Regions from separate parts of the Xanthomonas sp. NCPPB 1132 genome, predicted to be linked through region 1. Evidence: riboswitches for the same ligand, from Rfam matches in the RefSeq annotation. Region 1 holds a riboswitch; the other holds the start of a gene.

Region 1 (14,820 bases):
CGCCGCCCTCCAAGGAGAACCACCATGGCTTCACCGACCACCATCGTCTATACCGCCACTGCCACCGCCACCGGGGGCCGCGACGGCCGCGCCGCCACCCCGGACAAGGCGCTGGACGTCAAGCTGTCGACCCCGCGCGAACTGGGCGGCGCCGGCGGCGACGGCACCAACCCCGAGCAGCTGTTCGCGGCCGGCTACTCGGCCTGCTTCATCGGCGCGCTGAAGTTCGTCGCCGGCCAGGAGAAGGTGAAGCTGCCGGCCGAGCCGAGCATCGAAGGCCATGTCGGCATCGGCCAGATCCCGGGCGGCTTCGGCATCGCCGTGGAACTGCGCATCGCCGTGCCGGGCCTGGAGCGTGCGACGCTGGAATCGCTGGTGGAGAAGGCGCACCAGGTGTGCCCGTATTCCAATGCCACCCGCGGCAACATCGACGTCAAGCTGGTCGTGCTCGACTGAGCCAGCCGGAGGTCCGGGCCGGCGCCTGCGCCGGTCCATGACGACACGCGAACGGGCGGCCACTGGCCGCCCGTTCGCGTTGCGGGCGCCTGCGCGTGCTGCCGTGCACATTGAGGCCGCCCTGTGGCGATGCAATAGTGTGCGCTTCATCAAATCGAGCGCGCCATGCTCAGTTCCGCCTACAACGCCGAGACCGTCGCCGCCTTCATCCAGGGCGCGCGCCGTCTGCTGGTGCTGACCGGTGCCGGCATGTCCGCCGAGAGCGGGGTGCCGACCTTCCGTGGCCAGGACGACAGCCTGTGGTCGCGCTTCGATCCCGAGTAACTGGCCACCGAGGACGCCTGGCGTGCCGACACGGCCCTGGTCTGGGGCTGGTACCGCTGGCGCATGGCGATCGTGGCGCAGGCCCAGCCGCACGCCGGGCACCTGGCGCTGGCGCGCCTGGCCGAGGTCCGCCACACCACCCTGGTGACCCAGAACGTGGACGACCTGCACCAGCGCGCCGGCAGCGAGGTCGCCGCGCACGTGCACGGCCGCCTGTCGGCGCTGCGCTGCAGCGACTGCGGCCAGCCCTGGCGCGGCTTGCTGCCGCCGATCGACGTGCACACCCCCAGCCAGCGCCTGGCGCCGCCGGTGTGCGCGGCCTGCGGCGGCACGGTGCGCCCGGGCGTGGTGTGGTTCGGCGAAGCGTTGCCGGCGGCAGAGTGGGCGCGCGCGCAGACCGCGGCCGACACCGCCGACCTGGTGCTGGTGATCGGCAGTTCCGGCCTGGTCTATCCGGCCGCCAGCCTGCCGCTGCAGGCCAAGGAGCGCGGTGCCTGCGTGGTCGAGATCAATCCCGAACCCAGTGCGTTGTCGGCGCGTGTGGATCTGCACTGGCGCGACAGCGCCGCGGTGGCGCTGCCGTTGCTGCTGCAGCAGTGCATGGTGGCCTGAGCGCGTTGCCGGCCGCGGGAGCTGCGCGCGGCGCTCAGCGCAGCGTGTGCAGGAACGCGTCCACCGCCGCGGTGTAGGCCGAGGGCAGGCCCAGGTCGCGGTTGATCTCGGCATGGCTGGCGTCCTGCGGCAGCACCTCGACGCGGATGCCGCGGCCGTTGGCCTTGGCGGCCAGGTGGCGTGCCTGCGCGCAGGCATCGGCACGGCGGCTGGAGCACACCGCCAGCAGCGGCGGCGCGCTGGCGCCCATGACGTGGTACGGCGAGGCGGCGATCCAGTCGCTGCGCACGCTGCCGAACGCGCGGTCGTACAGCGGCAGATGCCGTTGCTGCATCACCTGCTCCACGTCCATCGCCGCACTGTCCAGCGCCACCGCGCCCAGCGGTCGGCGCGCCCCGGCCTGGGCCAGCAGGTCCGGCGACAGGTCCAGCAGGCTCACCAGGTGCGCGCCGGCCGAGTGGCCCATCAGCACCAGCCGCGCCGGATCGGCGCCCCACTGCGGCGCCAGTTGCTGGATCCGCGCGACCGCGCGCGCCACGTCTTCTGCCTGCTCAAGCGGCGTCGCCTGCGGCAGCAGGCGGTAGTTCACCGACACCAGCACATGGCCCTGCGGCAGCCAGTGCGCGACCTTGTTGGCGGCCACCCCGGGGTTGTCCTTGTCCCCGTCGGCCCAGCCGCCGCCGTGCACCATCACCAGCAGCGGCGCCTGGCGCGCGCCGGCCGGCAGATACACATCCATGCGCTGCGCCGGGTCCGGGCCGTAGGCGACGTCGCGCAGCACCTGTGCGCCGGCGGGCAGTGGCGCACGCGCGGTGTCGGCGCGGTCGCCCTGCAGACGCTGCAGCAGGCGTGCGCGCAGGCGTCCGTCCTGGGCGTGGGCAGGCATGGCGGTCAGCGCCGGCAGCAGCAGGGCCAGGGCGAGCAGGCAATGGACGGGCGACGGGCGGGACAGGCGCATGGGCGGATCACTCCTTGAAGGAAGGCGAGGGAGGGCGTGGCGCGGCCGGCCGCTGCAGGCGCCGGCGCGCGCCGGTTCAGGCCGGGCGCAGGTGCAAGGTGGCGCACAGGCCGTGTGGGGCGATCGGCTGCAGCAGCAACGCGCCGCGATGCTGGCGCGCGACGCGCTCGACGATCGCCAGGCCCAGTCCGCTGCCGCCATGGCCGCCGTGCACGAACGGCTGCAACGCGCGCGCGCCCAGCGCCGGGTCCAGGCCGGGGCCGTGGTCGCGCACCTCGATGCGCCAGCCATCGCCGCCGTCGCTGTGCAGGCGCAGCTGGAACGGCGCGGCGCCGTGCCGCTCGGCGTTGCCGACGAGGTTGCCGAGCGCGCGCTGCAGCGCCAGCGGCCGTCCGTGCAGCGGCGCCTGCGCGGGCAGGACGGCCTCCCAGCCGGGTTGCGCCGCGCCCAGCGTCTGCCGGCAGAGGTCGGCCAGGTCCAGGGCCACGGCGGGTTCGTCGCGGCCGTCGCGGGCGTAGGCGATGAACTGCGCCAGGATCGCGTCGATCTCGCCGATGTCGCGCTCCATGCCCTCGCGCAGTTCCGGCTCCACCTGCGGCAGCAGCGCCAGCGCGTACTGCAGCCGGGTCAGCGGGGTGCGCAGGTCGTGGGAGATGCCGGCCAGCAGCAGCGCACGCTCGGCTGCGGCCTGGCGCACGTCGGCGCTGGCCGCGGTGAGCGCCTGCGCCAGCGCGGCGACTTCGCGCGGGCCGCCGGTGGCGATCGGTCCGGCCTGTTCGCCGCGCACCAGGTGCGGCGCGGCCTGCGCCAGTTGCCGCAGCGGCCGCACCATGCGCCGCGCGACCAGCGCAGCGGCGAGCCAGACCAGCAGCGTGCAGCCGGCCAGCATCGCCACGGAAAATCGCCGCAGGCCGTGCCCGCGCGGCTGGCTGGAGAACGCGATCCACAGCGGCGTGGGCGTGGCCAACTGCAGCCACAGGGTGCCGTCGGCGTCGCGCCGCAACGCGCGCCCGGGGCCGAGCTGGTCGGCCGCGCGGCGCTGCACGGCGTCGACCAGCGGGCCGGCGGCATTGGCCGTGGGCGGTGCGCTGCGCAGTTGCAGCCCGGCCTCGCGCAACGCCGGCGCCAGCGCCGCGGCGGCCGGCGAGCGCTGCAGCGCCTCGGCGACATTGGCCAAGCCGTGCAGCACGCGCAGTTGCTGCTGCGCTGCCGGCCGCAACGCCAGTTCGCGGCCGAGCAGCAGCGCCAGCAGGCCGGCGCCGGCCAGCACCAGCGCGATCACCAGCGCCAGTTGCCCGAACAGGCTGCGCGGCCAGCCGCTGGCGCGGAAGGCAGGCGCGCTCATGCCTGCGGCTCCGGCGGTACGTACACATAGCCCACGCCCCACACCGTCTGGATCAGCCGCGGCGTGCGCACGTCGTCTTCCAGCAGCTTGCGCAGCCGCGCCACGATCACGTCGATGCTGCGGCCCAGCGGCTCGTGTTCGCGGCCGTGCGCCAGGCTGGACAGGCGGTCGCGGCTCAGCGGCTGCTGTGGGTGCCGCAGCAGCACCGACAGCACCGCGAACTCGGCGGTGGTGAGCTTCAGCGGTTCGCCGTCGCGGCGCAGCTCGCGCCGTCCCAGGTGCAGGCGGAAGCGGCCGAAGCCGATCTCGCCGCCGTCCGGCTGCGGCGCGCCGGCGCCGCCCGGGCGGGTACGGCGCAGCACCGCGCGGATCCGCGCCAGCAGCTCGCGCGGGTTGACCGGCTTGGGCAGGTAGTCGTCGGCGCCGATCTCCAGGCCGACGATGCGGTCGATCTCGTCGCCCTTGGCGGTCAGCATCACGATCGGGGTGTGGTCGCCCTGGCCGCGCAGGCGTCGGCAGATCTCCAGGCCGTTCTCGCCGGGCAGCATCAGGTCCAGCACCACCAGATCATAGTGGCCGCGCGCCAGCGCCTGCTGCAGTTGCATGCCGTCGGCCACCGCCTTGACCGCGAAGCCCTGGCTTTCCAGGTAGCGGCACAGCAGGGCGCGCAGGCGGTCGTCGTCGTCGACCAGCAGCAGGCGGGGAGCGGGCGCGGCATCGTGCATGGACGCCACTATCGGCTGCGCCGCGGCCTGGCGGCAACGGCGATGGCGGCGCATCTGTAAGCGGATGTTTCCGCCGTGGCCTGCGGCAACATCCGCTGGCCGATCCGGCGCCCCGCGCGCCGGCGCCGTGACTACGGTGATGCCTGGCAGCACGCCGCTGCCGTCACCGGAGAACGCCATGTCGCTGTCCCCTCGCACCACCTCCTTGCTGCTGGCGCTGGCCGCCGGCGTCCTGGCCGTGCCCAGCGCCCAGGCACGCGAGCACACCCGCACGCGCAGCGCCGGCGGCGCCGATGGCGCCCGCCACGCGGCCGTGCAGGCCAGCGCCAGCGGCGCCCACGGCAGCGTGCAGCGCGCCCGCCAATGGCAGGCCGACGGCCAGGGCAACGCCAGCGCCAGCAGCGCCGCCACCCGCACGACGGCCGCCGGCGGCAGCGCCACGCGCCAGGGCAGTGCCGAGCGCAACGCCGACGGCAGCGCCAGCCGCCAGGGCAGCGCCAGCGTGCAAGGCGCCGACGGCGCCAGTGCCAGCAGCAGCGGCAGCCTGGCCCGCGCCGCCGACGGCACGCTCAGTGGCAACCGCCAGAGCAGCGTCGCGGGTACACAGGGCAGCTACCAGGGCAGCACCAGCGTGCAGGACGGCAGTGTCGTCCACACCGGCACCTGCACCGACGCCAGCGGCGCGGTGGTGCCGTGCCGGCCCTAGGACAGGCGGCGGTGGTGGGGCCGTCCGGGGGCGCCAACGCCCGTGTTTGCGGCCGGCTTCACGACCCCGTCACGGCCGCGAACGGCCGTCGCGGCCGGGCCGGAATCGGCCGCCCGCGGCAAACCGTTGCCAGGCTTAGGTTTTCGTAATTCCACCCATATTTAGCGTTGACGTGGCCGACCGACCCCACTATCTTGGGGTGGTCGGTTCCGGCGGCCACAAGCCGCGGGATCAAAAGGGAAGCCGGTGCGGCGTGCCAACGCCAACTCCGGCGCTGCCCCGCAGCGGTAATTGGGAACGAACCCGTCATCCGCACTGAGGCGCCCGCCTTGGGAAGCGACGGGCTAGGAACCGGCCACGGCCGTTGCCCATCAGCCCGAAGACCTGCCGACAGCCGCGCGAAGCACACCGCGCGGCGCCGACCGCGCGCTCTCCGGGGGGAGAGGGTCGGTGCAGCGATGACCGCCCGCAGGCCCGGTGCCTGCGCCGTTTGCAGTCTTCGCGACACCGCCCGCCACCTGCGAACCCGGTCGGACCGCTGCCTGCGAGGGTCGGGCGGCCGCGTGCACCACGCTTGGAGACCTTCATGAGCCAGACCCACAGCCTGCCGGCCACCGCGTCCGTCGACGCCGCCGTCGACCCCACGACCGCTGCCGCCACTGCCCAGCCGGAGCCGACGGCCAGCAGCGAGCCGAGCAACGACCAGCGCGCCGTGACCTGGATCGTCAAGGACGGCGGCAACCGCCGCATGGCCTTCGACCGCTCGCGCCTGCAGCGCACCCTGGACCGGATCCACGCCGAGTTCCCGCAGCTGGACGTGAGCGACTACGAGCGCAAGGCCTTCGCCTTCATCGAGAAGAAGGAAAGCCTGTCGGCCGACGACATGGTCGACTACCTGATCCGCGAGGCCGAGTCGCGCGTGGACATCGCCACGCCGGAGTGGGAGTACTTCGCCGCGCGCCTGTACCTGGACCGCCTGTACAAGCGCGCCAGCAAGAACCGTTTCTACGATGCCGGCGAGAAGTACGGCTCCTACGTCGGCCTGCAGGAAAGCCTGGCCGACCGTGGCGTGTACTCGATCGACATCCTCAAGAACTACTCCAAGGACGAGCTGGCCGAAGCCGGCCGCATGATCGATCCGGAGCGCGACAAGCTGTTCGCCTACAACGGCCTGTACCTGCTGGCCACGCGCTACCTGGCCACCGACAACTCGCGCAAGGTGTACGAACTGCCGCAGGAGCGCTGGCTGACCATCGCCCTGTACCTGATGCAGGACGAGAAGCCGCGCGAGCGCCGCATGCAGTTGGTCGGCGAGGCCTACTGGGCGCTGTCCAACCTGTACATGACCGTGGCCACGCCGACCCTGGCCAACGCCGGCAAGATCGGCGGGCAGTTGTCGAGCTGCTTCATCGACACCGTCGACGACAGCCTGCAGGGCATCTACGACTCCAACACCGACGTGGCGCGCGTGTCCAAGCACGGCGGCGGCGTCGGCGCCTACCTGGGCTACGTGCGTTCGTCCGGCTCGGCGATCCGCGGGGTGAAGAACTCCAGCGGCGGCGTGGTGCCGTGGATCAAGCAGCTCAACAACACCGCCGTGTCGGTGGACCAGCTCGGCCAGCGCAAGGGCGCCATCGCCGTGTACCTGGACATCTGGCACCGCGACATCGAGGCGTTCCTGGACCTGCGCCTGAACAACGGCGACCAGCGCCTGCGCGCGCACGACGTGTTCACCGCGGTGTGCGTGCCGGACATCTTCATGGAAGCGGTGGAGCGCCGCGGCGAGTGGTACCTGTTCGACCCGCACGAGGTGAAGGAGGTCAAGGGCTGGTACCTGCAGGACTTCTTCGACGAGAAGCGCGGCGAAGGCAGCTTCCGCGCCCGCTACGAGGAAGTGGTGGCCGACGAGCGCATCGGCCGCAAGGTGGTCAAGGCCATCGACATGTTCAAGCGGATCATGGTCAGCCAGCTGGAGACCGGCAACCCGTTCATGTTCTATCGCGACGAAGTCAATCGCATGAACCCGAACAAGCACCAGGGCATGGTGTATTCCAGCAACCTGTGCACCGAGATCCTGCAGAACATGAGCCCGACGCGGGTCATCCAGGAGATGATCAGCGGCGACCAGATCGTCACCACCAAGCAGGCCGGCGACTTCGTCGTGTGCAACCTGTCCTCGGTGAACCTGGGCCGCGCGGTCACCGCGCAGCCGGACCTGCTGTCGCCGGACATCCTGGAGCGGCTGATCCGCGTCCAGGTGCGCATGCTCGACAACGTCATCGACCTCAACGAGCTGCCGGTGCCGCAGGCCACCATCACCAACCAGAAGTACCGCGCGATCGGCCTGGGCACCTTCGGCTGGCACCACCTGCTGGCGCAGAAGGGCATCGACTGGAATTCGCCGGACGCCGAGGCCTACAGCGATTCGCTGTACGAGCGCATCAACTACCTGACCATCCAGGCGAGCCTGGCGCTGGCCAAGGAGAAGGGCGCGTACAAGGTGTTCAAGGGCAGCGACTGGCAGAACGGCGAGTACTTCACCAAGCGCGGCTACGACAGCGCCGAGTGGCAGGAACTGGCCGCGCAGGTGAGCGTGCACGGCGTGCGCAACGCCTGGATGGTGGCGGTGGCGCCGAACATGAGCACCGCGCAGATCGCCGGCTCCACCGCGTCGATCGACCCGATCTACAGCGCGTTCTACTACGAAGAGAAGAAGGACTTCCGCCGTCCGGTGGTGGCGCCGGGGCTGACCGTGGACACCTATCCGTACTACGAGAAGGGCGCCTACAAGGTCGACCAATTCGCCAGCGTGCGCCAGAACGCGCGCCGCCAGCGTCACGTCGACCAGTCGATCAGCTTCAACTTCTACGTGCCCAGCGGCATCCGCGCCAGCACCCTGCTGGACCTGCACATGACCGCGTGGAAGGAAGGCCTGAAGACCACGTACTACGTGCGTTCCAACGACATCGACATCAGCGAGTGCGAGTGGTGCTCGAGCTGATCGCCGGCGTCTGACGCCCGCGCCGCGCGGCAGGCCTGTCCTGCCGCGCGCGTTCCGTATTCCCGCGCCGACCGCCGGCGCCGTTCACCGACTACCAAAGCACATCCATGGCCATCGCGCTCGACCGCATCAAGATCCTCGAACCGCTGCACCCCAACCGTTCCACCGGCATCATCAACGGCACCACCAGCGGCATCCTCAACTGGAACGACATCCCGTACCCGTCCTTCTACCGGGCGTACAAGGAGCTGTCGACCAACTTCTGGATCCCCGACGAAGTGGACATGAAGGGCGATGCCAAGCAGTACGGGGAGCTGTCGGCGCGCGAGAAGAACGCCTACGACTCGATCATCGGCCTGCTGGCCACGCTGGATTCGCCGCAGACGCGCTTCATCTACAACGTCGCCGAATACATCACCGACCCGGCCGCGCACGCCAATGCCGCGATCATCGGCCAGCAGGAAGTGATCCACAACGAGAGCTACTCGTACGTGCTGGCCTCGATCGCCGGCCTGGCCGACCAGAACCGCGTGTTCGAGATCGCGCGCACGCATCCGACCATCATCGCGCGCAACCAGCCGATCATGCAGGCCTACGACGACTTCATGCGCGAGAAGACCGCAGAGACCCTGCTGCGCTCGCTGATCCAGTCCTCGATCCTGGAAGGCATCAACTTCTATTCCGGCTTCGCGTATTTCTACAACCTGGTCCGGCAGAACCGCATGACCGGTACCGGCAAGATCATCAGCTTCATCAACCGCGACGAGCTGGCCCACACCAAGTTCATCAGCGAGCTGATCCGCGCCATCATCGGCGAGAACGCCGAACTGCAGACCAACGAGCTGACCGACTACGTGCACCAGGCCTTCGAGCATGCGATCCGCCTGGAGACCGAGTGGTCCTCGGAAGTGCTCGACGGCATCGAGGGCATCGACGTGGACGAGATGATCCAGTACGTGAAGTACCGCGCCAACAAGATGTCCGGCATGCTCGGCATCGAGAAGCTGTACAGCGGCGCCAGCGACAACGTGATGCCGTGGATCAAGGCCTACGCCGACAACTTCACCGAGACCAAGACCGACTTCTTCGAGATGCGCAACGCCAGCTACAAGAAGACCAACTCGGACAACGGCTTCGACGATCTTTGAAGAGCCGGGATTGGGGATTCGGCATTCGGGATTCGCAACAGCAAGGTCGAATCCCGCTTTTACGAATCCCCAATCCCGAATCCCGAATCCCCGCCCCATGCATATCCTGCTCGCCTACGCTTCGCTCAGCGGCAACACCCGCGACGTCGCCCGCCGCGTGCATGCGCAGTGCGAGGCGGCGGGGCACGCGGTGACCTGGATCCATACCGATCTGCAGACGTTGCAGGGCGCGCTCGGCGATGCCGCGCGCGCGGCGGACTTCGATCTGCATCTGCTCGGCAGTTGGAGCGACAACGCCGGGCGCACGCCGGCGGAGATGAAGCGCTATATCGCCGAGTTGATCGAGGCGACAGGCAAGACGATCGAAGTGGCGGCGTTCGGCACCGGCGAGACGCAGTGGGGGCTGGAGTACTACTGCGGTGCGGTCAAGCGCATCGCGCGGTTCTTCGACAGCGCCTATCCGCGGCTGGAGATCGAGCAGATGCCGCACGGCGACCGCGACAACGCGGCCATCGACGCCTGGTGCGCGCAGGTGCTGGCGTTGCGCGCGGCGCGAGCCCTGCAGCCGGATGCAGTGGATGCAGCGAATGCGGTGGCGGTGTCGCAGGACATGGTTGGCACGGCCGGAACCGATGCCGTCCAGGCCGCAGTGCCGTTGCCTGTCGGCAGCGGCTGATCCTTTTTCCTTTTTCCGCCCCGGGCGCCGACCATCGCCGCGCCGGGCGTCACGTTCCAGACGAGGTCCGTTCCATGCTTACCACCATCACCGTTTCCAGCGCCGAACAGTTCGTCGATGCGCTTGCCGCGCACCCGCGCGTGCTGGCCGATTTCAACAAGGACAACTGCCCGGGCTGCCGCATGCTCGACAAGTCGCTGGAGCGTTTCGCCGAGAGCGACACGGCGCAGGGCGTGACCCTGCTCAAGGTGAAGATGGAAGACGTGGGCGAGGAGTTCTTCCGCGCGCAGGGCCTGCGGCAGACGCCGACGCTGATGCTGTTCCGCCAGGGCGAGGAAGTGGCGCGGGTGCCCGGCTTCGTGCCGCCGGCGAAGATCGACGAAGCGGTGCGCACGCATCTGGGCTGAGCGCGCCGCGTTCCTCGCACCTCGTATCTCGTAGGAGCGGCTTCAGCCGCGACGGGCTTTCCCATAACGTCTGTCGCGGCTGAAGCCGCTCCTACGGTTCTTCTTGTCCGACACGAAAGCTTGGAAGCGAACAGCAAAGGCTTTCGCCCTTGCGGGCGAGTCACTTTTCTTTGCTCGCGCAAAGAAAAGGTAACCAAAAGAAAGCGCGCCCTGCCTACGCGCCCTCCGCGCTGCGCGCTCCGGGTCCGCGTCCATCACGGGGATCCGCGGAAGGGGCATCCTGCCCCTGCCGCGGACGGCGCACATCCATGTGCGCCGCCCTTCGGGTGTTTCCCCGCGATGGCCGCCGCTACGGAAGGGAACCCGGTAAGTCAAAAGCCGAAGCAACAGCAACAGCCCAAGCAACAGTAACGGCAACAGCAACGGCCGAAGCGGCTGCCGCTGCAGCGCCCGCCCGCATCATTGCAGCGTTCGTAAGCGAATGCGCTGCGCGTGGCGGCCCACGTTGCTTATCGATCATGTTGAACGCGCAAAACGATGCTGGTTTTCGAAGAAGCTGCAGGCGCAGTTGTGCGTGGCGTAGAGGTGGCTGTGCCGGCATGCGCCCAGGTCAGGCGCATCGCCATTACAGTGGCGTATGTATGCGCTGTATCCGCAATAGTTTCTGCTTTTGCTATTGATGGTGCATTGGCTTTTGACTTACTGGGTTCCCTTCCGCAGCGGCGGATGGACCGGGGAAACACCCGAAGGGCGGCGCACATGGATGTGCGCCGTTTGCGGCAGGGGCAGGATGCCCCTTCCGCGAATCCCCGGTGCATCCGCGGACCCGGAGCGCGCAGCGCGGAGGGCGCAAGGCAGGGCGCGCTTTCTTTTGGTTACCTTTTCTTTGCGCGAGCAAAGAAGCGCTTCTCAGCAGCCGAAGGCTGATCAAAGTAACTCGCCCGAAAGGGCGAAAGCCTTTGCTCTCGTCTATCGGTGAAAGCTCGCGGCTAAAGCCGGTCCTACATTCCTGCCAAGGGAGCGCAGCCATGCACTGCCACCCCTACCCACGCCTGCCCGCCGCATGCCCCTGCGCCAACTGCCACAGATGGCGCACGATCGGCATCGCTTGTGCGGTGGCCGGCAGCGCGGCCAGGGCCAGCCGCGCCATCGGCACGCGGCCGTCGATGTCCAGGTAGCGCACGCCGGGCAACTGCACCTGCGCAGTCGAGGCGGGGACCACCGACACGCCCAGTTCCGCGGCCACCAGGTTGACGATGGAGGACATCTGCGGCGCTTCCTGTTCGATCTTCAGCTCGAAGCCGGCCTGGCGGCAGGCGTCGAGGATCTCGTCGTACAGGCTGGTGCCGAAGCTGCGCGGGAACAGGATGAAGGGTTCGCCGGCCAGCGCCGACAGCGGGGCGCGGCGGCGCTTGGCCAGGCGGTGCGCCGCCGGTACCGCGATCTTCATCGGTTCGTCGGGCAGCTTGAGCAACTGCAGTTCCGAGGGCGTGGCCACGCTGTAGCGGATGAAGGCCGCATCCAGCCGTCCCTGTAGCAGCGCAGCGAGCAGGCCGGCGGTGTTGGTCTCTTCCAGCGCCAGCGTCACCGCCGGCCAGCCGCGGCGGAAGCCGCGCACCAGGGTCGGCACGATCGGGTTGAACGCGGCCGAGGCGGTGAAGCCGAGCCGCAGCACGCCGCTTTCGCCGCGTGCGGCGCGGCGTGCGGCATCGCCGGCGCGTTCCAGGTCGGCGAGCACGCGCCGGGCTTCGGTGCGGAAGGCGCGGCCGGCATCGGTGAGCTCGGCGCCGCGCGGTGTGCGCACGAACAGCGGCGTGCCCAGTTCCTCCTCCAGTGCGCGGATCTGCTGGCTCAGCGGCGGTTGCTGGATGCCCAGTTGCGCCGCGGCGCGGGTGAAGTGCCCGGCCTCGGCCACGGCCAGGAAATAGCGCAGGTGGCGCAGTTCCATGTCATATCCAACACATATGGAGAACGGGCCGATCATATATTGGACGCCGGGGTCGGTCAGGCGAATACTGGCCTTCCGTTTCCCGCCGCGACCCATCCCGTGAACGCCTCCAGCCAATGCCCGCCGGCGCACGCCGTGGACGATGCGCCGCTGCTGCGCATCCGCCTGGCGCTGTTCCTGGCCGGCTTCGCCACCTTCTCGCTGCTGTACAGCGTGCAGCCGCTGCTGCCCGAATTCGCCCGCGAGTTCGGGCTCAGCGCGGCGGCCAGCTCATTGCCGCTGTCGCTGGCCACCGGCGGCCTGGCGATCGCGATCTTCTGCGCTGGCGCGGTGTCGGAGACGCTGGGCCGGCGCGGGCTGATGTTCGTGTCGATCGCGTTGGCGGCGCTGCTCAACCTGCTCGCGGCCTACCTGCCACACTGGGGCGCGCTGGTGGCGGTGCGCGCGCTGTCCGGCATCGCCCTGGGCGGCGTCCCGGCGGTGGCGATGGTGTACCTGGCCGAGGAACTGCCGGCGAGCCGGCTTGGCGCGGCCACCGGGCTGTACGTGGCCGGCAATGCCTTCGGCGGCATGGTCGGCCGGATCGGCATGAGCGTGCTCACCGATCACTTCGACTGGCGCACCGCGCTGGCCACGCTGAGCACGGTGGACCTGCTGGCCGCGATCGGCTTCGTGTGGCTGCTGCCGCCGTCGCGGCATTTCGTGCGCCGCCAGGGCGTGAACCTGCGCTTCCACCTGCGCGCCTGGGGCGGGCATCTGCGCGATCGCCATCTGCCGTGGCTGTTCGCGATCCCGTTCCTGGCGATGGGCGTGTTCGTCAGCGTCTACAACTACGCCGGCTTCCGCCTGGGCGGACCGGAGTTCGGGCTGAGCCAGAGCCAGCTCGGCCTGATCTTCAGTGCCTACGTGTTCGGCATCGTGTCGTCCTCGGTCGCCGGCGCCGCCTCCGACCGGTTCGGCCGCGGCCCGGTGGTGCTGGCCGGCATCGCCACCGCGGCGCTGGGCGTGGCGATGACCCTGGCGCATGCGCTGGTGCCGGTCATCGCCGGCATCGTGCTGCTGACCATCGGCTTCTTCGTCGCGCACTCGGCGGCCAGCGCCTGGGTCGGGCGCCTGGGCGGGGAGTTCAAGGGCCATGCCGCCTCGCTGTACCTGCTGGCCTATTACGCCGGCGCCAGCGTGATCGGCTCGCTCAGCGGCGCGGCCTGGCAGCACGGAGGCTGGAACGCGCTGGTCGCGTGCTGCCTGGTGTTGCTGGGCATCGGCCTGGTCGCCGCGCAGGTGCTGCGCCGCGGTGCCGACGACAGCCGCCCCTATGGCCGCTTCGGGCCGCATCCGCCGCGCGGCGAGTGAGCCGCGCGCCCTCAGCCAACGGGAGTTCCGCGATGCAGATCGACCATCTCGACCATCTGGTCCTCACCGTCGCCGACATCGACGCCAGCTGCGCGTTCTATGCGCAGGTGCTGGGTATGCGCGTGGTGACCTTCGGCGAAGGCCGCAAGGCGCTGGCGTTCGGCGCGCAGAAGATCAACCTGCATCGGCATGGCCACGAGTTCGAGCCGAAGGCGCGGGCGCCCACGCCAGGTTCGGCCGACCTGTGCTTTCTCACCGCCACGCCGCTGGCGCAGGTGGCGGAGGAACTGCAGGCCGCGGCCGTGCCGATCGAGGAGGGGCCGGTCCAACGCACCGGCGCCCGCGGGCCGATCCTGTCGCTGTACATCCGCGATCCCGACGGCAACCTGATCGAGGTCGCCAACCCGGTGTGATGGGAGCCGCGTTGGCATTGGACGTGTGCTGTTCGCGCGCTGCCTAACCCGCGCTTGCCGCCGTCTCGCCGCTCCGCCGGGTGCCATCCCTCATGTGCGGGCAATGCCAGGCCCTTGTGCTACCGGCCCGCACGCACTACATACAGCGGGACGGCCGCCTCCGTTGCGCGCGCTTTCATACCGACCGGAGCCGCCTGATGTCGCAGTTGCTGCAGGATCACCCCGCGTCCGCACAGCCAGCGGCGTCCGCGCTGGAGGCGTTCGTCGAGCGCCACCGGCGCCTGTTCGTGCTGACCGGCGCCGGCTGCAGCACCGACTCGGGCATTCCCGACTACCGCGATGCCGCCGGCGACTGGAAGCGTGCGCAGCCGGTGACCTACCAAGCCTTCATGGGCGAGCTGGCGACGCGGCAGCGCTACTGGGCGCGCAGCCTGCTCGGCTGGCCGCGCTTCGGCCATGCGCGGCCCAATGCCACCCACGCCGCGCTGGCGCAGCTGGAAGCGCGCGGCCAGGTCGAACTGCTGCTGACCCAGAACGTGGACGGCCTGCACCAGGCCGCCGGTAGCCGTGCCACCATCGACCTGCACGGGCGCCTGGACGTGGTGCGCTGCATGGGTTGCGAGCGGCGCATGCCGCGCGAGGCGTTCCAGCAGCACCTGCTGCAGCACAACCCGCAGTGGGCAACGCTGCAGGCCGCGCCGGCGCCGGACGGCGATGCCGACCTGGAGGGCGAGGATTTCGCCAGCTT
Region 2 (14,820 bases), 390 kb from region 1:
ATCATCGTGGCGTCCTCGGCGTGTTCTCCAGACCAATGATGCCAAAGGTGGGGTTTTTAGAGGTGCCCTGAAGCCGCTCCCACGAAAAGACGCGTGTGATGTCCGAGCTGTCGCGTCGCGCCACGCCTTCCGGCACAGCGCGACGCATGGCGTCAGCGCGCCGCCGGCGCGTAGCGCAGGGTCAGCGCGTATTCGCGGCCCGGCTGGTTGTACCAGTTCACCGTCTGGTAGTCGCGATCGAACACGTTGCTGGCCTTGGCCTGCAGCGTCCAGTCCGGGGTGAACGCGTATTCCGCGCGCAGGTCGACGGTGCCGTAGCCGGCCAGGCGCACGCGGTTGGCCGCGTCGTCGAAGCGGTGGCCGCTGCCGAACACGGTGACGCCGAGCTTGACCGGGCCGATGCCGCGGTCCACGTCCAGGCGTGCGGTGTTCTGCGCGCGGCGCGCCAGCCAGTTGTCGCGGTTGTCGCCGTCGCTGCGGTTGCGCGGATCGGTGTGGCTCAGCTGCGCCGACAGTTCCCAGCCGGCCAGCAGCGCATAGCCGGTCAGTTCGGCGCCGCGGATGCGCGCTTCGTCCACGTTCACCGGCAGGAAGCTGATCGCGTCGTAGGAGATCAGGTCCTTGACCCGGGTCTCATAGGCGTTGAAGGTCCAGTTCCAGCTGTCGGCATACTGCGCAATGCCGAGGTTGCCGCTCTTGGAACGTTCCGGCTTCAACGCCGGATTGCCGGCGAACGGGTAGTACAGGTCGTTGAAGGTCGGCGCCTTGAAGCCGGTGCCGACGCTGGCGGTGAGCTTGAGGCCATGCGCCAGTGCCAGGCCCCAGCCGAGGCTGCCGGTGGTGTGCTCGCCGAACTGTTCGTTGTCGTCGCTGCGCACGCTGGCCTGCACCTGCTGCGCGCCGAAGCGGCCCTGGTACTCGGCGAACACGCCGGTGTTGTCACGGCTGTCGACGTCGAAGGCGGTGGTGCTGGTGACGTGCTCGCGCTGCCAGTCGCTGCCGACGCTGAGCAGATGGCCTTCGGCCAGGCTGATGTCGCCCTGCAGCGCGGCGGTGTCGCGGCGGCTGTCGAAGGTGCTGATGAAGCTGCGGGTGCGCGCGCCCGGCGCACGGTAGTAGCTGTCGGCGTCGTCGACGTTGCGGCCCAGTTGCGCGGCCAGGTGCAGGCGATCGGAGGGCGTCCAGTCGAGCTTGCCGCTGAACACCTGCTGGGTGTTGTCGGCCTCGTTGCCGGCGAACAGCGGATCGCCGTCGTATTCGTTGCGGCTGTCGATGTTCAGCGCCTGGCCCTCGATGCGCAGCGTGTCAGTGAGGGCGTAGCCGCCGCGCGCGCTCAGCGAGACGTTGCGGTAGCCGTCGCGGTCGGGTTGGTCGACGAAGCAGCCGGCGAACAGCGTGGCCGAGCCATTGCAGGCATTGATGCCGTCGGTCTTCTGGTAGCCGCCCTGCACGGCCAGCCAGCCGCGCTCGCCGCGGTTACTGAAGCCGGCGCCGGCCTCGCGCAGGCCATGGCTGCCGCCGCCCAGGCTCAGGTTCTGCTGGAAGCCCTGGCCACCGCGGCGGGTGAAGATCTGGATGACGCCGCCGATCGCGTCGGAGCCGTACAGGCTCGAGCGCGGGCCGCGCACGATCTCGATGCGCTCGATCTGGCTCAGCGGCAGGTCCTGGAACGCGGCCAGGCCGGCGCTGGCCGAGCCGATGCGCACGCCGTCCACCAGCACCAGCACGTGGTCCGATTCGCTGCCGCGCAGGTTCAGCGTGGTCAGCTTGCCCAGGCCGCCCTGGTTGGAGACGCCGATGCCGGCGCGGCCCTGCAGCAGCTGCGCCAGCGACGTGGCCTGGCTGCGCTCGATCTCGGCGCGGTCGATGACCTGCGCCGGCACCACGCTGTCCTCCACCGAGATCTGGGTGCGGGTGGCGGTGACCAGGACCTGGTCGAGGTCGGTGGCGGCATCGGCGGCGTGGGCCAGCGCGGGCAGGGACAGGGCGGACGCGATCGCGACCGAAAGCAGGCGGGACGACATGGGTGGCAACTCCGGCGCGCGGCTGCGCGCTGTGACGGCAAGGGAGTCGCGAACGGAAGGTGCAAGCGGACGGCGCCGGACACGGCGCGGCACGCCGCGACGCCCTCCGCATCGCAACCAGTGAACTGCAAGGCCGGTCTCCGGGCTGGCGATCAGGGAGGTGGACCTCCCGGCTGCGACGCCTTCCCATGCCCGGGGCACAGTGGCGCAGGTCGTCAGCGCGGATCGCTTACCGTTGCGGGGGCAGCGCCGGCCTTGTCGCAAGACGCACCGGCTTCCCGTTTCAACCCGCTGGCCGGAGCCGGCGGGTCACCTTGAAGCGGCGCGATTGTACGCGATCGCCGCTGCCCGCGCGGCTCAGTCTGCGTGTGCGCCGTGGCCGTCGTCGTCGCCGTGATGGTCGCCCACCGGGGTGTCGTGCGGGTCCTGCGCGTAGGCGCCGTCGGCGTCATCGTCGCCGCGCGCGTCGTCGCGGTCGAAATGGGTGGTCGCCACCGGCCCGGCGACCGGCAGGCCGCGCTGCGCCGGCAGCGCCGCCGTCGCGGCTTCCAGCTCGCCCAGCAACTGCGCGCGCCGCGCCTCGGACAGTTCCTGCCAGTGGCAGCCGCTGAGCGCGCCTTCCAGCGAATACAGCAGGTTGAGGCTGGGTTTGAAGCCGGCGCGCTTGACCTTGACGAAGGCGCCGACCGCGCCGGCCGCCTCCAGGTCCTGCTGCGTGCGCACGCCGACCTGGCGCAGCCACGCCGCGCTCTTGGGGCCGATGTTGCGCAGCTTGGTGGTGCTCATCGCAGGCTGTCGACGAAGACCTGGGCGATCGCTTCCAGGCCGCGCTGATCGTCGGCGTCGAAGCGGGCCAGGTCGGGGCTGTCCAGATCGAACACGCCCACCAGCGCGCTGTCGCGCAGCAGCGGCACCACCAGTTCCGAACGCGAGGCCGCATCGCAGGCGATGTGCCCGGGGAAGGCCTCCACGTCGTCGATGCGCTGGGTCTGGCCGCTGCTGGCGGCCGCACCGCACACGCCCTTGTGCAGCGGAATGCGCACGCAGGCCGGCAGGCCCTGGAACGGCCCGACCACCAGTTCCTTGCCGTCGTAGAAGTAGAAACCGACCCAGTTCAGCCGCGGCAGCGCGTGGTACACCAGCGCGGCCAGGTTGGCGGCATTGGCGATGCGGTCGGGCTCCCCGGCGACCAGGGCGCGGGCCTGGTCGAGCAACTGGGCGTACTGTTCCGGCTTGCTGCCGGTGAGCGAGGACGAGGCGAACATCGCGCGAGTCTAGCAGCGCGCTGCGTCCGCCGGCACCGCGGCGGCTGACGCGCGCGGCGCGCCCGGCTATCCTGCGCGCCGCCGCGCGTCCCGCCGGCCAACCGACAGGGTTTCGCTTGCATGGCTGTTTCCGCCTTCTACGTCACCGGCACCGATACCGGCATCGGCAAGACCATCGCCAGCACCGCGCTGCTGCACGCCCTGCGCGCGCGCGGCCAGCGCGCGGTGGGGATGAAGCCGGTGGCCAGCGGCTGCACGCTCGAGGCCGACGGCTGGCGCAACGAGGACGCGCTGGCGCTGCAGGATGCGAGCGCGCCGCGCCCGCACTACGACGATCTCAATCCGTACGCGCTGCCGTTGCCGCTGGCGCCGGAACTGGCCGCCGCCGATGCCGGCGTGCAGCTGGAGCTGGCGCCGATCGCGGCCGCGTTCGACCGCCTGCGCGCGCAGGCCGACGTGGTGGTGGTGGAAGGCGTCGGCGGCTGGGCGGCGCCGCTGTCGGCGACGCTGGACCAGGCCGATCTGGCGCGCGCGCTGCGGCTGCCGGTGGTGCTGGTGGTTGGCCTGCGCCTGGGCTGCCTCAACCACGCCCGGCTCAGCGCCGCGGCGATCGCCGCCGACGGCCTTCAGTGCATCGGCTGGATCGGCAACGAGATCGATCCGGCGATGGAGCGCATCGACGACAACATGGCGATGCTGCGCACGCGCCTGCCGATGCCGTGTTGGGGGCGGTTGCCGTACCGGCCGCAACCGCAGGCCGAGCAGTTGGCGGCGCAGTTGCAGCCGTGGGCGGGCATGTCGCCGGACTGATCGACTGCCGGGCGGGTTGTGTGGGAGGGGCTTCAGTTCCGACGCCTCACCAACCAAGCATCGGTGCCGACGCTCTTCCTGCAAGAAAGACAGAAGCGCCACAGCGCACGGGATCAACCAATCCCGAATCCCCACTCCCAAATCCCACCCACAAAAAAAGGCCCGGTAGAGGGAGGGATCTACCGGGCCTTGGGGTTGCACGGGGGGAGGGACCCATGCAGACCGAGGGTGCGTCGGGCGGCGGACCGCAGCGACGTCGAATCGGGTGCTACTTCGCGGCGGGCTTGGCCTTGGGCGCGGCCTGTTCGGTCGCCGCCTCGAACTGGTGCTTGGCGAGCTGGCCGATGGCCTCGGAGGTCTTCAGGCCCAGGCCGAACACTTCCTGGTTGGCCGTGGCCAGCCGCTCGAAGTTGTCGCGGGCGATCTGCAGGCCCTTCGGCCACAGCGCCTGCACGGTGCCCAGGTCGCGCGCCTCGGTCAGTTCGCCGAGGAAGCCGGTGGTGGCCGACACGTTCTTCTCGAAGGTCTTCAACTGCACGCCGAACACGCTCTCGGCGCTCTCCAGCGCCAGTCGGTTGGCACGCGCCGCGGCAGCGGCGAACTGCTGGGTGTAGCTGCTGAACTGGTCGTTGAATTGAGCGGACATCATGCAACTCCGTTGGAATGCCGACTGCTGTTGCAGTGCAACATACGCCCATTCTGCTGCGATGCAACAAAATTTTCTGAAGCCGCTCAGGATTCGTTCAAACTGTCTTTCTGATCAATGGTTTGGCCAAATTCCGCCAGCCCTCGCCGGACGCCTCCGCACCCCTGTTAGGCGCCAACTGCGCGCGCCGAGGACAGGGCGGGCAGGCACTGGATGCCCTCGGTCGTCGCAGTGCCGCTCTTACGATTCCCGAATCCCCATTCCCCATTCCCGGCCTTCTTCAAGCCGGCCCGCGATACCGGCACCCAGAGGTGCAGGTCTCGTGCACCACCACCTCGCTCAGCAGCGGCAGCGCCGGCTTGAGCCGCTCCCAGATCCACACCGCCAGGCGTTCGCTGGTGGGGTTGTCCAGCCCGTCGATATCGTTGAGGTAGTGGTGGTCGAGCTGGTCGTAGAGCGGACGGAACGCCGCCTTGATGTCGCCGAAATCCATGACCCAGCCGCTCTCGGCGCCGGGTTCGCCGCTGACGTGCAATTCGATGCGGAACGAGTGGCCGTGCAGGCGCGCGCACTTGTGGCCGGGCGGCACGTTGGGCAGGCGGTGCGCTGCTTCGAGGGTGAAGACTTTGAAGATATCCATGGGCGGCATTGTACGGTCAGGGGTGGAGCGGCATGGCGCGGTGCGGGACGCGCGAAACGGACGACGTGGCGTGCCGCAGGGCCGGCGACAGGCACGCGACGTCCGGGTGCAGCGGACAAAAAAGGCCGCCCCGAAGGGCGGCCTGGGTGCGTGCGGAGCGCGCGGCCGCGGATGGCTCAGCGCGGCGCGGCGGGACGGTTGCCGCCGTTGCCGTGGCGGCGACCCTGGCCTTGGCGGCGCGCGCCGTCGGCGTGGTTGCCGCCGGGCTTCTTGCTGCCGGCATGCGCGTGCGCCGGCGCATCGCCGTGGCCGCGGCGGGCGTGGCTGCCGCGGCGCGGCGGACGCTGGCCGCCCGGGCGCTCGTCCGGCGGGTTGTTGTTGCCCCAGCGGATCGGCGTGACCGGCTCGAAACCGGGCACGTCGCGGATGTCCATGTCGCGCTTGAGCAGGCGCGCGATCGCGCGCAGCAGCTTGGCCTCGTCCTGCGCCACCAGCGACACCGCCTCGCCCTGCGCGCCGTTGCGGCCGGTGCGGCCGATGCGGTGCACGTAGTCCTCGGCGACCATCGGCAGGTCGTAGTTGATGACCTTGGGCAACTGGTCGATGTCGATGCCGCGCGCGGCGATGTCGGTGGCCACCAGCACGGTGATGCGGCCGGCCTTGAAGTCGCCGAGCGCGCGCAGGCGCTGGCCCTGGCTCTTGTTGCCATGGATCGCCGCGGCCTTGATCCCGGACTTGTCCAGGAACGTGGTCAGCTTGTCGGCACCGTGCTTGGTGCGGGCGAACACCAGGGTCTGCTTGCGCGAGTCGGCGGCCAGCAGGTGCAGCAGCAGTTCGCGCTTGCGCGCGCCGTCCACCGGATGCACGCGGTGGGCGATGGTGTCGGCCACGGTGTTGCTCGGGGTCGCCTGGATTTCCTGCGGGTCGCGCATGAACTCGCGGGCCAGCTGCTTGATGCCTTCCTCGAAGGTGGCCGAGAACAGCAGGGTCTGGCGGTTCTGCCGCGGCAGCTTGGCGAGGATGCGCTTGATCGACGGCAGGAAGCCCATGTCGAGCATGCGGTCGGCCTCGTCCAGCACCAGGATCTCGATGCCGGACAGGTCCACGCTGCGGCGCTCGAGGTGGTCGAGCAGGCGGCCCGGGCAGGCGATCAGCAGGTCCACGCCACGGCGCAGCGCGTCGAGCTGGTTGCCCATGCCCACGCCGCCGTAGATGGTGGCGCTGGGGATGCGCAGGTACTTGCTGTAGCCGCGCAGGCTGTCGTGGACCTGGGTGGCCAGTTCGCGGGTCGGGGTCAGCACCAGGGCGCGCGGCTTGCGCGGGCCGGCGCCCACGGTCTGCGGCGAGGTGCCCAGGTGCTGCAGCAGCGGCAGGCCGAACGCGGCGGTCTTGCCGGTGCCGGTCTGCGCGCCGGCCATCAGGTCATGGCCTTCCAGGGCGACGGGAATGGCCTGCGCCTGGATCGGGGTGGGGGTTTCGTAGCCCTGCTCGGCCAGCGCGCGCAGCAGGAAGGGCGCAAGGCCCAGGGATTCGAACGACATGAGAATGCTCCGGATAACGCGCCGACGCCGGGACTGACCCGGCGCGCAGGCGCAAGTAGGTGAGGCTCGGAGCGTTCCCGTGAACCGCGCTGCGAGAGGGTGGATCAACCCGCAGCGCGAGGCTGGGGTTCGTCGGCACCACGAAAGGCGTCGGGCGGGGCGGGCGAGTCGGATCGTTGCGATCCTGGCCTCGCCGGCGATCCCTGAGGGAAACGGACGGCCGCATGCAGACCCGGGCAGTGTACCTGAATTGGCGCGCTGCACAAAATGCGGGTCCGTTTCAGTTGAAACCAAGCCGCCGTCTGGCCGTACAATCGCCGCTCAGCCCCCAGCACTGGACGGACATGAAGCTAGGTTCCCTGAAGGAAGGCGGTCGCGACGGCACCCTGATCGTCGTGTCCCGCGATCTGACCCGCGCGGTGCGCGCCACCGGCATCGCGCCGACCCTGCAGCGCGCGCTGGAGGACTGGAGCAACCTCGCCCCGCGCCTGAATGCCCTGTCCGAGTCGCTCAACGACGGCAGCGCCGACGGCCAGTTCGACCTGGACATGGCGGCGCTGGCCGCGCCGCTGCCGCGCGCCTACGAGTTCCTCGATGGCAGCGCCTACCTGCCGCACGTGGAGCGCGTGCGCCGCGCGCGCGGCGCCGAGGTGCCGGAGAGCTTCTACACCGACCCGCTGATGTACCAGGCGGTCAGCGCCGGCTTCTACGGCCCGCGCGATGCGGTCAAGGTGGTCAGCGAGGACTACGGCATCGACCTGGAGGCCGAGATCGTGGTGGTCACCGACGACGTGCCGATGGCGGTCACGCCCGCACAGGCTGCCGCGCACATCCAGTTGATCGGTCTGGTCAACGACGTGTCGCTGCGTAACCTGATTCCGCCGGAACTGGCCAAGGGCTTCGGCTTCGTGCAGTCCAAGCCGCGTTCGGCGCTGTCGCCGGTGTTCGTCACTCCCGACGAACTGGGCGAGGCCTGGCGCGACAACAAGGTGCACCTGCCGCTGCTGACCCACATCAACGGCACCTGGTTCGGCGCGCCGGAAGCCGGCGAGGACATGCAGTTCGATTTCGCGCAGTTGGTCGCGCACGCGGCCAAGACCCGCCCGCTGGCGGCCGGCGCGGTGGTCGGTTCGGGCACCATCGCCAACCAGGACACCACGCGCGGCGCCTCCTGCTTCGCCGAACAGCGCACCGTGGAAACCCTGCGCGACGGCAAGCCGAGCACGCCGTACATGTCCTTCGGCGACGTGGTGCGGATCGAGATGCTGGACCGTGACGGAGTGAGCATCTTCGGCGCGATCGAGCAGCGTATCGAGCAGGCGCCGCTGCCCTGACCCGGCCGGCGGCGGTGCCGGGGCGACCGGCGGCGTCGCAGCCCAGGTGTCCACCGGTATCGTTGTCGATTGCGCAGACGGAGGCGGGCATGGACGAGGCACTGCAGCTCTACACCTACTGGCGCTCCAGCGCCGCGTATCGGGTGCGCATCGGGCTGGAGCTGAAGGGGCTGGCCTACCAGTCGCTGCCGGTGCACCTGGTGCGCGACGGCGGGCAGCAGCACTCGCCGAAGTATGCGCGGCTGAACCCGCAGGAACTGGTGCCGACCCTGTGCCACGACGGCCAGCCGATCCGCCAATCGCTGGCGATCCTGGAGTACCTGGACGAGCGCTGGCCGGAGCCGCCGCTGCTGCCGGACGCGCCGATCGACCGCGCCCGCGTGCGCGGCCTGGCGCAACTGATCGCCTGCGACATCCACCCGCTCAACAACCTGCGCGTGGCGCAGTTCTTCGAGAGCGCCTGGAACGTGCCGCAGCCCGAGCGCGAGGAGTGGATGCGGCACTGGATGCAGGTCGGCTTCGACGCGCTGGAGCAGTTGCTGGCCGAGTCGCCGGACACCGGCAGTTTCTGCCACGGCGAGCAGCCGGGCCTGGCCGATTGCTGCCTGGTGCCGCAGCTGTACAACGCGCGCCGTTTCGGCGTGGACCTGCAGGCCTATCCGACCCTGGAGCGGATCGAGCGCGCCTGCCTGGCATTGCCGGCCTTCGACGCGGCACGCCCGGAACACCAGCCGGACGCACAGTGAATTTCGCTGTGTCGTAGGAGCGGCTTCAGCCGCGACCGGTCTGCCGGTATGCGCGATCGGCCGAAGCTGCCGCCATGCCTGTCGCCCCGCGGCGACCGCCGCTGGACCCCCGGTCCGCTGTTGCCGCCGATGCTGCGGAACCGGCGCGACCAGGCGTCTACCAATGCCCGGTCGCGGCTGAAGCCGCCCCTACGAAGTCGCTCCCACAGACGCTTGCGGCTAACTCGCTGGGTGCACTGTGGGAGGGACTTCAGTCCCGACGCGCAGTTGCTTGGACGTGGCGTTTGCCTCGGCAAGGGCGACCCGCGGCGACCGCCGCTGGATCCTCCGGTCCGCCGTTGCCGCCATCGCTGCGGGACCGGCGCGACCAGGCGTCTGCCAATGCCCCGGTCGCGGCTGAAGCCGCTCTTACGCAGCTATTCCTGCATAGGCGCCGCAGTGCTTGCGGCGATGCGCTCAGACGAAGCCGTGGGTGATGCGCGGCGCGGCGCTGGGGCCGCTGTCATAGTCGGCGTAGGGGTCGTGTTCGCCGCTGCCGCCTTCGGACAGGCGGAACTTCAGGGCCAGGCCGTCGCGCGAGTCGGCCGCGCGCAGCGCTTCCTCCTGCTCGATCTGGCCCTGCTTGACCATGCGGAACAGGCACTGGTCGAAGGTCTCCATGCCGTCCTCCAGCGACTCCTCCATCGCCTGCTTGATCTCGTGGACCTGCCCGCGCCGCAGCAGGTCGCGGATCATCGGCGTGTTCAGCAGGACTTCCGAGGCCGGCCGGCGGCGACCGGTGTTGTCCTTGACCAGACGCTGCGAGATCACCGCGCGCAGGTTCAGCGACAGGTTCATCAACACGTTCTTGTGCGCGCTCTCGGGGAAGAAGTTGAGGATGCGCTCGATGGTCTGGTCGGCGTTGTTGGAGTGCAGGGTGGCCAGGCACAGGTGCCCGGTCTCGGCGAAGGCGATGGCCGCCTCCATGGTCTCCGCGTCCAGGATCTCGCCGATCAGGATCACGTCCGGCGCCTCGCGCATCGCGTTCTTCAGCGCGTTGTGGAAGGCGTGGGTGTCCAGGCCCACCTCGCGCTGGTTGACGATGGACATCTTGTGCTTGTGCAGGTATTCGATCGGGTCCTCGATGGTGAGGATGTGCCCGGTGGTGGTGCTGTTGCGGTAGTCGATCATCGACGCCAGCGAGGTGGACTTGCCCGAGCCAGTCGAGCCGACCACCAGGACCAGCCCGCGCGGGGTCATGATCACGTCCTTGAGCACCTGCGGCAGGTGCAGTTCCTCGATGCTGGGGATCTTGCTGCGGATCGCGCGGATCACCATGCCGACCTCGCCGCGCTGCTTGAACACGTTGACGCGGAAGCGCCCGGCGTCCTGCAGGGCGATGGCCATGTTCAATTCCAGCTCCCGCTCGAACTGCGGCACCTGGCCCTCGTCCATCAGCGAATAGGCGATTTTCTTGACCATGCCCGGCGGCAGGCCGGTGGCGCCGAGCGGGTACAGCTTGCCTTCGATCTTGATATAGACCGGTGCTCCTGTGGTCAGGAACATGTCCGAGGCGTTCTTTTCGGTCATCAGCTTCAGGAAATAGCCGATATCCATGCGCAATGGTTCCCCAACAATCCGCAATCGCCCGTTGCAAGCGCGCCACAGGCTTCCGACAATGGCCGTGATCGACGTCTCCGTCCACGGCCCCCCTAGATGAAAACTAGCTTCGCACACTTCCGTTGTCAGCAGTATGTGATGGCCTGCGCATTGGCGTTGTTCGCCGCGCCGGCCGCGTTCGCCCAGGTGGCCTCGCCGGAGTTGCTGGCCGCGCAGCAGGCGGTGCAGCGTGCGATCCAGGCCGATGCCGACCAGTATGCGCCGGACCTGCTGGCCAGCGCCCGCCAGGGCCTGGAGCAGGCGCAGCAGGCCGAGCTCGACCGCCGCCAGCGCAAGACCGCGCCGCAGCTGGCGCTGCGCGTGGCCGCCGATGCCGACCTGGCGCGCGCGCGCAGCGAGGAGGCGGTGGCCAATGCGCAACTGAAGCAGCGCCAGGCCGAGGTGGCCCAGCTGCAACAGACCCTGGGCACCGGGGAGGGCCGTCCATGAGCCGCGCTCTGCACGGAATGCGCCGCCTGGCCCTGCTGGCGTTGCTGCTGGCGCCGCTGGGTGCGATGGCCGCCGACGACCCGGAACTGGCCGTGCTCAACCAGCGCTTGGTGGCGCTGCAGGCTGATCCGCTGAACGCCGATGTTGCCGCCTACGAACGCCTGCAGGCGCAGCAGGCGGTGGCCAATTTTGCCAACGCCAAGCGCAAGGAGCGCGACGAGGCGCGCTACCTGGCCGAGCGCCGGGTCGAGATCGCCGAGACCATGGCCCGCGCCGAAATCGCCCGGCGCCAGGTCGACCAGTTGGAGAAGACCCGCAGCGACCTGCTGATCGAGGCCAGCCGCCGCGAGGCCGCGCGGGCTCGTCAGGAAGCCGAGCGCCTGCGCGTGCAGGCGCAGATCCAGGCCGAGGAGGCCGAGAACCTGCGCCAGGCCGCCGAGGCCGAGCAGGCGGCGCGGGCGGATGCCGATGCGGCCCTGGCCAGCGTGGCCGGACAGCAGACCGCCAAGCTCAGCGCCGCGCAGCAGAAGGCGGCCAAGCTGGCGCGCGAGGAGGCCGAACTGGTCGCCGGCACCAAGCTGCCGGCCTCGCGCTTCGAGACCCGCGGGGAGGTCTTCACCTTCTCCGGCGCGGCCTTCGGCGCCGGCAAGGCGGCGCTGTCGGGCGATGCCACGAACCAGGCCAAGGCCCTGTCGCAATACCTGCAGATCAGCAAGGGCAAGGTGCGGATCGAGGCCTACGACACCGACGCCGGCGTGGCCCAGAAGCGCGCCGATGCCTTGCGCGCGGCGCTGGTCAGCGGCGGCGTGCCCGCCAACCGGATGCAGGCGGTGGGCAAGAAGGGGGCGTCGACCAAGGCCCGTTCGGCCGAAGTTGTGATCGCGCCCTAAGTGCGTCGTGCCCTTTGCCCGAGCGTTTAACGGGGTTTTTCCCTGGGCCTGAGCGCCGAGCAACTGAATGCGGCAAAGCGGGCCTGCTTCTCTTGTCCGCGACGGTAGGGAAGCGTAGGGTCGGTAGTCCAGGCGGCACTCCCGCCGCCTGGTGCCAACGGAGGAGTCCGAGCCGATGACGCAGTGGCGCGCACCACAATCCGACGTCGCAGGAACCGCGGTTCCAGGCGTTGTGGCGGTGCAGCCGGCGGCTCGCGCGCTTCCGCTCCCAGGCAACGCCCCGTGCCGCAGCGGCCGGGGCGTTCTTGTTTCCAGCTGAAGGAGGCTATTCCTATGTTCGAAGGGCAACCGCAGACCGAAATCGACGCGTTGATCAAGTCCGATCCGGAGTTCAAGCAGCTCTACCAGCGCCACAAGACCTTGGACAAGAAGTGCATGGACGCCGAGCTCGGCGTGCTGCCGATCGACGATGTCACCCTGGCGCAGATGAAGCGCGAAAAGCTCGCGGCCAAGGAAAAGCTGCTGCGCCTTTACGAGCAGAAGCCGCACTGACCGTATCATTTCCCCTTGTCGCGGGCGGTGGCTGGCCTCCTCGTCGGCTTGCCACCGTCCGCGTCATCCCCCTGCCGAAGGCCGCGATCGCGGCTTTTTTCGTCTGCGCCACGCGCATTCTCTGACTTTCCCTCCCCGAGCGCGGATAATGCCCGGTCCAGCCGCTGCCGCGGCGCGACGCATTCGGACCCGATGGCCATTCACTCCTCCGTACTCGACCTGATCGGCGACACCCCCATCGTCAAGGCCAGCAAGCTCGACACCGGCGTGTGCGAGCTGTACCTGAAGCTGGAAAGCGCCAATCCCGGCGGTTCGATCAAGGACCGTATCGGCCTGTCGATGATCGAGGCGGCCGAGCGCCGCGGCGACCTCAAGCCCGGTGCGGTGCTGGTCGAGGGCACCGCCGGCAACACCGGCATCGGCCTGGCCCTGGTCGCCCAGCAGAAGGGCTACAAGCTGATCCTGGTGGTCCCGGACAAGATGAGCCGGGAGAAGATCTTCAACCTCAAGGCGATGGGCGCCGAGGTGGTGCTGACCCGCTCCGACGTGGCCAAGGGCCACCCCGAGTACTACCAGGACCTGGCCGCGCGCATCGCCGCCGAGACTCCGGGGGCCTACTTCATCAACCAGTTCGGCAACCCCGACAACCCGGCCGCGCACGAGTTCGGCACCGGCCCGGAGATCCTGCGGCAGATGGACGGCCGGCTGGACGCGATCGTGTTCGGCTGCGGCAGCTCCGGCACCATGACCGGCCTGTCGCGCGCCTTTGCCGCCGCCTCGCCGCACACCGAACTGGTGCTGGCCGACCCAGTCGGCTCGATCCTGACCGAGTACATCGAGCAGGGCACGGTCAGCGAGAAGTCCGGCAGCTGGCTGGTGGAGGGCATCGGCGAGGACTTCCTGCCGGCGATCTCCGATTTCAGCCGGGTCAAGAAGGCCTATTCGATCAGCGATGCCGAGAGCTTCCACACCGCGCGCGAACTGCTGGCCAAGGAGGGCATCCTCGGCGGCTCCTCCACCGGCACCCTGCTGGCGGCGGCGCTGAAGTACTGCCGCGCGCAGACCGAACCCAAGCGCGTGCTGGTGTTCGTCTGCGACACCGGCAACAAGTACCTGTCGAAGATGTACAACGACTACTGGATGCTGGACAACGGCTTCCTGGAGCGCCCGCAGCACGGCGACCTGCGCGACCTGATCCTGCGCCCGTACAGCCAGCGCGACACCGTGGTGGTCGGCCCCAAGGACCTGCTGACCACCGCCTACCAGCGCATGAAGCTGTACGACGTTTCGCAGCTGCCGGTGATGGAAGGCGATCAACTGGTGGGTATCGTCGACGAAAGCGACGTCTTGTTGCATGTATATGGCGACGAAGCGCGGTTCCGCGACCCCGTGGCCACGGCCATGGTCAGCAAGCTCGACCGGCTCGACGTCAAATCGCCGATCGAGGCCCTGCTGCCGGTGTTCGACCGCGGCCAGGTCGCCATCGTGATGAACGAGGGCGCCTTCCTGGGCCTGATCACCCGGATCGACCTGCTCAACTACCTGCGCCGCCGGGTGCAGTAATCCCTGCGGTCGGCGCGGCCCCGCTGCATGGGGCCGTTCAGACCGCGCTGCTAGAATCACGCCCCTTTTCCGGTAACCCTTCATGACGGACAACACGTCGAACCCCCATGGCGACAGCCCCGCGCTGGCGCTGGCGACCCTGGCCATCCATGGCGGACAGCACCCGGACCCGACCACCGGCGCGGTGATGCCGCCGATCTACGCGACCTCCACCTACGCCCAGTCCAGCCCCGGCGAGCACCAGGGCTTCGAGTACTCGCGTACCCACAACCCGACCCGCTTCGCCTACGAGCGCTGCGTGGCGGCCCTGGAAGGCGGCAGCCGCGGCTTCGCCTTCGCCTCCGGCATGGCCGCCACCGCCACGGTGATCGAGCTGTTGGACAGCGGCAGCCACGTGATCGCCATGGACGACCTGTACGGCGGCAGCTACCGCCTGTTCGAGCGCGTGCGCAAGCGCACCGCCGCGCTGGAATTCGGCTTCGTCGACCTGACCGATCCGGCCGCGTTCGAGGCCGCGATCCGCCCGACCACGAAGATGGTGTGGATCGAGACCCCGACCAATCCGATGCTGAAGATCGTCGATATCGCGGCGATCGCCGCGATCGCGCGCAAGCACGGCCTGCTGGTGGTGGTCGACAACACCTTCGCTTCGCCGCTGCTGCAGCGGCCGCTGGCGCTGGGCGCGGACATCGTGGTGCATTCGGCGACCAAGTACCTCAAC

Evidence for each region. Region 1 has a riboswitch for cobalamin ahead of AC1G9L_RS01540 (ribonucleoside-diphosphate reductase subunit alpha). Riboswitches for the same ligand answer to the same signal wherever they lie in the genome.
Region 2: another riboswitch for cobalamin. It lies ahead of btuB (TonB-dependent vitamin B12 receptor); the one in region 1 lies ahead of AC1G9L_RS01540 (ribonucleoside-diphosphate reductase subunit alpha).

Annotation. Positions count from the first base shown of each region.
Region 1 covers NZ_CM152819.1:355,549-370,368, forward strand. The annotation lists gene AC1G9L_RS01510 (organic hydroperoxide resistance protein) at 25-456, shown strand; partial or broken gene AC1G9L_RS01515 (SIR2 family NAD-dependent protein deacylase) at 706-1,392, shown strand; gene AC1G9L_RS01520 (alpha/beta hydrolase) at 1,427-2,350, opposite strand; gene AC1G9L_RS01525 (ATP-binding protein) at 2,427-3,695, opposite strand; gene ompR (osmolarity response regulator transcription factor OmpR) at 3,692-4,420, opposite strand; gene AC1G9L_RS01535 (hypothetical protein) at 4,599-5,126, shown strand; cobalamin riboswitch at 5,314-5,532, shown strand; gene AC1G9L_RS01540 (ribonucleoside-diphosphate reductase subunit alpha) at 5,713-8,127, shown strand; gene AC1G9L_RS01545 (ribonucleotide-diphosphate reductase subunit beta) at 8,235-9,275, shown strand; gene AC1G9L_RS01550 (flavodoxin) at 9,373-9,951, shown strand; gene AC1G9L_RS01555 (thioredoxin fold domain-containing protein) at 10,026-10,358, shown strand; gene AC1G9L_RS01560 (LysR family transcriptional regulator) at 11,401-12,306, opposite strand; gene AC1G9L_RS01565 (MFS transporter) at 12,406-13,659, shown strand; gene AC1G9L_RS01570 (VOC family protein) at 13,692-14,072, shown strand; gene AC1G9L_RS01575 (NAD-dependent protein deacetylase) at 14,270-14,820, shown strand, end outside.
Region 2 covers NZ_CM152819.1:744,564-759,383, forward strand. The annotation lists gene AC1G9L_RS03315 (IS5 family transposase) at 1-5, opposite strand, end outside; gene btuB (TonB-dependent vitamin B12 receptor) at 153-2,024, opposite strand; cobalamin riboswitch at 2,139-2,356, opposite strand; gene AC1G9L_RS03325 (TfoX/Sxy family protein) at 2,382-2,810, opposite strand; gene AC1G9L_RS03330 (GAF domain-containing protein) at 2,807-3,289, opposite strand; gene bioD (dethiobiotin synthase) at 3,410-4,099, shown strand; gene AC1G9L_RS03340 (phasin family protein) at 4,368-4,745, opposite strand; gene queD (6-carboxytetrahydropterin synthase QueD) at 5,026-5,385, opposite strand; gene AC1G9L_RS03350 (DEAD/DEAH box helicase) at 5,562-6,926, opposite strand; gene AC1G9L_RS03355 (fumarylacetoacetate hydrolase family protein) at 7,271-8,260, shown strand; gene maiA (maleylacetoacetate isomerase) at 8,350-9,006, shown strand; gene AC1G9L_RS03365 (PilT/PilU family type 4a pilus ATPase) at 9,463-10,602, opposite strand; gene AC1G9L_RS03370 (DUF4398 domain-containing protein) at 10,702-11,094, shown strand; gene AC1G9L_RS03375 (OmpA family protein) at 11,112-11,984, shown strand; gene AC1G9L_RS03380 (HP1242/YdcH family protein) at 12,318-12,536, shown strand; gene AC1G9L_RS03385 (pyridoxal-phosphate dependent enzyme) at 12,729-14,099, shown strand; gene AC1G9L_RS03390 (cystathionine gamma-synthase) at 14,182-14,820, shown strand, end outside.